2 regions of the Chryseobacterium sp. TQ-BC-N36 genome follow, and region 2 is predicted to be linked to the other one. Evidence: riboswitches for the same ligand, from Rfam matches in the RefSeq annotation. Region 2 holds a riboswitch; the other holds the start of a gene.
What was found. Region 2 has a riboswitch for cobalamin ahead of AC3FI7_RS10015 (acyl-CoA thioesterase). Riboswitches for the same ligand answer to the same signal wherever they lie in the genome.
Positions count from the first base shown of each region.

Region 1 (3,136 bases), 1.8 Mb from region 2:
GGCTTTGTTTGGACAGAAATGTGCTTCCTGTCATAGTGGAGAACTGTTTACTGATGAAAATTTCAGAAATACAGGAATGTATTACAATACGGAATTCAAAGATGCCGGACGCTACAGAGTTACTCTTAACCAGGGAGACTGGATGAAATTTCGGGTTCCTAGCTTAAGAAATGTAGAATATACAGCACCTTATATGCATGACGGAAGATTTTACACCTTGGAGGCAGTACTTAATTTCTATTCGGACCAGGTGGAAGATAATCCGAATCTTGATCTGCAGCTGAAGCAGAACGGTCATACAGGAATTGCGATGAACAATCAGGAAAAACAATCGATCATTGCATTCCTGAAAACACTATCGGATAAAAGTTTTATATCCAATCCAAAATTTGCAGAATAATTTATAGAAAACATGAAGAAGATTATAGTAATCATAAGTTTGATCCTGTTGAGTCAGTATCAGGCGAAGACCATTAGAGACAGTGCATACATTGCCCCGGAAACCTTTGGCAGATTCAATTTTGATGATGATTGTGATGCCTGTGGCTGTGCGGCAGGAAACGGATCTTCCGGCTTTGAATCTTTGCTGAATCCACAGTTTGTTGGAATCAAATACTTTGCCCAGCATTACAAAGCCAAAGAAAACTTATTTGTAAAAGATCTTACGCAGGATCAGTATTTCAATACCCTGCAGCTTTGGGGAAAGATTCCGGTGACGAAAAAACTGAGTGTTTATGCAAGCCTGCCCTTCCATTTTCATGAGAAGAAAACGATGCAGGGAGATATCAAAATAAATGGGATAGGAGACCTGAACCTGATGGGAATTTATCAGCTGATGAGTTCTAAAGATAATTTCCATCATCTGAGCGGAGGCTTGGGCGTGAAAATTCCTCTGGGAAAGTTTGATGAAAAAGGAGCATCCGGAGTTAACCCAAGTTTTCAGCTGGGAACAGGAAGCTGGGATTATCAGGCCGCTTTGAATTATAAATTTCAGAAAAATAAAGTGGCAGTATTGGTCAATACGGATTATACCGTCAAAACAGAGAATAAGAAAAACTACCGATTTGGAAATCAGTGGAACTACGCTGCAACGGGCTTTTATCAGGTCGCAGGAAATGAAAAATCTATTTTTTCTGTAAAAACAGGAGTTCAGGGAGAAGTGTATGCTCAGAACAAACAGTTTGACGAAGCATTGCCCAATACTGCGGGAAGTGCTTTGTATGGGAAATTAGGATTTGAAGCTTCTTATAAAAAGCTGAGTCTGGGAAGTGAAATGATGCTTCCCATGTACACCCATCTTGCAGGAGGAGATATTGAAGCAAAATCAAGATTCAGTATTTTCCTGAATATTGGAATTTAAAGTGTACCCTCAATAAAATCATGTTAAAGCTCCTCCGGGAGCTTTAATTGTTTATCAATCATGATTTTAGTTGGGTATTAGGAATAATTATTTATCTTTGCCGGAATTTGGTGAGCCGTAAAAAGCTCTTAAAAGGGAATCCGGTGAAAATCCGGAACAGACCCGCTGCTGTAAGCTCCACACCAAAGTTTTTGAAAAATATATCCACTGTTTTTTTAATGGGAAGGATTTCAAAAATGGAGTAAGTCAGAAGACCTGCCAGACAATAATCGTTTGACGCTTTCGTGGAATAAAGCTTAGGACATCAATGATTCTGTGCAGTGACAGCTGTGCTTTGTCGTTGTATTCTTATATCCATTAGCGTCTTCATGATACTAAATGAGCTAATGGCGGCAAAACTAACTACTTCTGCAATTCATAAAGCTGTTTTCACAATATTGGTGATCACATCTCAACTTTTGTCTTCTCAAACCAGGAAAAAAGACAGTCTTCAGGAAGAGACCATTAAAGGAATCAATCTTTATAAAAAGAATTTTAAAGAAATCATTCCGGCACAAACCATGCAGGGGGAAGTGCTTGAGAGACTGAACAGTCATTCTGTAGCTGATGCACTCCGGTATTTTTCAGGGGTTCAGATCAAGGATTATGGTGGGATAGGAGGTTTGAAAACCATTAATATCCGAAGTATGGGAAGCCAGCATGTGGGAGTTTTCTATGATGGAATTCAATTGGGGAATGCGCAAAACGGACTGGTGGATCTTGGAAGATATTCATTGGATGATCTGGAAGAAATATCATTATATAATGGACAGAAAAGTGAAATTTTTCAGCCAGCAAAAGATTTCGGATCCTCAGGATCCATCTATTTACAGCCAAAAACTCCTGTATTTAAAGGAACGAGAAAGACCAATCTCGTGATAAGGACAAAAAGTGCTTCCATTGATCTCTTTAATCCGTCATTCCGGTTGGAGCAGAAAATTTCAGACAGGATTTCTGCCAGTTTCAGTGGAGAATTTATGCAGAGTGACGGGATTTACAGATTTAGGTATGCAAAGAAATATCCTGACGGCCAGCAGGCGTATGATACTATTGCAAAGAGACAGGATTCAGATATTAAAGCAAAACGCTTTGAAACCTCTTTCAACGGAGCTTTAAATAACGGAAGCTGGAATATCAGGGGATATGGTTATATTTCGGACCGTGGGATGCCGGCTCCTATTGTCAATGGTCGTTTTGGAGGAAGAGGGGCAAGACTTTACGATGAAAATTATTTTGTGCAAGCCAACCTGAGAAAAAAACTGTTCCCGAAATTTGAAACACAGCTGAAAGCAAAATTCGCTTACGATTATACCCATTTTATGGATACAGTTCGTTCGCAGTCTATTATTCATACCGATAATACCTATATCCAAAGAGAACTTTACCTTTCCTCATCGAATATCTATTCAATTACACCCAATTGGGATGTCAGTCTGAGTGGAGATTTCCAGTATAATAATCTCGATGCTAATCTGGATAACTTCTCTTATCCTACACGTTACACCACATTGGTAGCATTGGCGACAACGTATCAGTGGAACAGGCTCAAAATCCTGGGAAGTCTTTTAGGAACTTTTACGTTTGAAGAAGTAAGAAAAAACAAAAGACCGGGAGATGCCAGAGAGTGGACACCTGCCGTTTTTATGAGCTATCAGCCTGAAAAAATTCCTGAGCTTACCCTAAGGGCATTCTATAAAAGAATTTTCAGGCTTCCAACCTTTAATGATCTGTATTATA
Region 1 covers NZ_CM178175.1:4,081,105-4,084,240, forward strand. The annotation lists gene AC3FI7_RS18285 (cytochrome-c peroxidase) at 1-400, shown strand, start outside; gene AC3FI7_RS18290 (transporter) at 413-1,360, shown strand; cobalamin riboswitch at 1,452-1,637, shown strand; gene AC3FI7_RS18295 (TonB-dependent receptor plug domain-containing protein) at 1,747-3,136, shown strand, end outside.
Region 1: linked by a shared signal. The riboswitch ahead of AC3FI7_RS18295 (TonB-dependent receptor plug domain-containing protein) and the one ahead of AC3FI7_RS10015 (acyl-CoA thioesterase) in region 2 are both predicted to bind cobalamin.

Region 2 (3,136 bases):
AAAAGCGAATATTACTTTTATGCCAATTTAGGATTTTCAAGGCCTTTTCTTTGGGCAGGAACGATCGTATTGGGACTCTTTGTAAAAATTATAATATTGTTCTTATGAGTAAGCTTCATGTTGATAGTATTACAAAATCTTTTAATGAAAGAAAAATTCTGCAGGATATTTATATAGGATGCGAAACAGGGCAAGTCATAGGCCTTCTTGGCAGAAATGGAAGCGGAAAGTCAACACTGTTAAAAATCATCTCCGGAATTGAGCATGGTGATACTCAGTTTATAAGATGTGACAACAAAATTTTGAGAACCATACCTAATAGAAAAAACAGAATTTCCTATTTACCACAGGATCTTTTTTTACCAAAATATATAAAAATAAAAAATCTGATTCCTCTTTTTTGTAATCAAAGGAATACTGAGCTGCTTTTTACTTCAGAATTTGTACAGCCTTTCCTTCATGAAAAACCTAAAAACCTTTCCAAAGGCGAACAGAGAATTATTGAAACGCTGATGATCATTTATTCTGAAGCTGACTTTATTTTACTGGACGAGCCATTCCATAGTCTTTCTCCCAAGGTTACTGAAGAACTAAAGAAAAACATTCATCAGGAATCAGCATATAAAGGCTTTATCATTTCTGATCATAATTTTAAAGATGTTATGGATATTTCCGGTCTTATATATCTGCTTTCTGAGGGTCACCTGAAACAAATAAAAGATTTAAGCGAACTGCAGCGTTATAATTATATTCCGAAAAGCATTTAATTTATATATTTGAAGAATCAAAAAATTTTCATGATGACTTTCATAAACAAAGCATTCTATTTATCCGCTTTCAGTATTTTTTCTTTAGCTTTTGTAAAAGGACAGAACAAAGTTCCTTTCGGAGTGGTAAAAGCTGAGGAAGGATATGCCAATGTACGGGTTCATAAAGACAATTACAGAAAAATTGTGGACAAGATCCGTATGCGTAAAGGTGATGTATTTGTTTATGTAAAGCCTGCTCCCGGAGAAACAGAATGGATCTGGATCAAATATCCTGAAAAGCAGGATGATGACAAACCGTTTGTACGTTATGAAACGCTTGATAAAGAAGGAATGGTGAATAAAGAACGTATTGCTTATATTGATCAGCTTCCTGCCTATACTCCCTCCAAATCCAAAAACGGAAGATCACTTATTTTCACCGATAATTCTGATCCTAAAATTCCAACTTCCCAAAGAAGCAAAGTGGTGATTGATATCTATCCTTCCAATGCAGGATACCGTAAAAAGGAAAAAGACGCTGATGGGAAACTTCTTACCATTGATAAAGTAAAGCCCTGGGGAATTGGAAATGACCTTCCTGAAGGAATGACTGAAATCAAATCAATCAGGGTACAACAGCCCGGAAGAGGTTCTGTTTTTGTAAGAGAAGCCATCAAAAACATGTTCCAGCCTACCATGGATTTTGAGAACGTTGGAGTAACTTCCCTTGATAACGATAATATTTTCCTGTATATGATCAACGGCTCAGGAGAAAACAGATACACAACATTGTGGACCATCAAGAAAGGAAGAGTAATCAGCCAGATTATTTATCATAATCCGGAATAAATTCATTATTTTTGCATCCGAAAAAGTTTTACGCTTATTCATCACAGAAATTGGTTCTGCATCACTGCAGATTAAAAGGGAACCGTGTGAAAATCACGGACTGTCGCGCAACTGTAAGTAACTGAAGTCTTTATCAAAGATCCACTGTGCGAGGCATGGGAAGGAGATAAATGATGTTACAAGTCAGGAGACCTGCCTTTTTCTTAAACATGTAACTTTCGCGGTCTGAAGTTGTATTGATCTGATGAATTGTTTCAGGAATTCTCCAAATTCCTGTGATTATTCTGTTGTTTTAATATCATTTCATATCGCTTTAATTAATAATGATATATGACTACAGAAGAAAGAATTGAAGCATCCGAAACCAGAATCTTTAAAGCGGTTTTCCCTAACACAACCAATCATTACGACACCCTTTTTGGTGGTACGGCCATGCAGTTGATGGACGAAGTCGCTTTTATCACCGCAACCCGTTTTGCCAGAAAAAGAGTAGTAACGGTAAGCAGTGACAAGATCGATTTCAAAAAACCTATTCCTGCCGGAACTATTGTGGAACTGATCGGGAAAGTTTCCTATGTAGGAAAAACCAGTATGAAAGTAAACGTTGAAATTTACACTGAGCAGATGTATTCCTACGAAAGAGAAAAAGCCATAGTAGGTGATTTTACTTTTGTAGCGATTGATGAATTCAAGAAACCAATCCAGATACTATAAATACTAAAAGTTTCGGGCGGCCTCTGGCCGCCCGAAACTTTCCCCGAAGCAATATAATATATCTTCATTAAACAATGATTGGAATTCATTACGTTTTTCTTTAATTTTAGCCCTCGGGAAATTATTCTTACTATTTCCCAAAACTATAGAAGAACTGATATTACATGAAAAAAATTATTTTAATCATTACACTCGTCCTTTCAGTATCATTAGCAGCACAAAGAGACGTAAAAATTGAACTCCCGGAAAGTTACGAATTGGGAAATATCATTTTAGCACTCACAGAATACGGTAAAACAGATCCATATGACGTTCAGAAAGTTTCTCCGTATTATGATGAAATTATGTCTTATTTTGAGCCTGTAAAAGATCACCCACTCTTAAAAAAAGTAAATTATTCAAGAAAAGACTGGAAAAAATTTCTGGGCTTCCGTACTGACTTTTATGCTTTTTCATTTGATGGAAATGGATTGCTTACGAGAGATTTTCCATTCAATTCATTTGGTCCCAAAGAAGTGGATGAAAATCTGGAACTGATCAATGATTTTGTGAAGAAATCAAATTACAGGGCTTTTTATAAAAATCACCAGCAGTTTTACCATTCTTTAATTGCCAATTACAAAGAGTATTATTACATCAATGATACCTATGCTTTTTTGGATAAAATAGCAGAAAGACCTGCCAATGAAGGAGGTAAAAAGTACATTATCGCCATTTCTCCTTTGGTAGGCGGGCAGAATTGCCATAGAGATATCAACAGCTCCTTAACTGTTGACTTTCCTAATATCGGAGAAGATCTTATCCTTGGAAATCTAAAAGATAAT
Region 2 covers NZ_CM178175.1:2,244,386-2,247,521, forward strand. The annotation lists gene AC3FI7_RS10005 (ATP-binding cassette domain-containing protein) at 105-767, shown strand; gene AC3FI7_RS10010 (hypothetical protein) at 798-1,598, shown strand; cobalamin riboswitch at 1,633-1,812, shown strand; gene AC3FI7_RS10015 (acyl-CoA thioesterase) at 1,929-2,312, shown strand; gene AC3FI7_RS10020 (hypothetical protein) at 2,477-3,136, shown strand, end outside.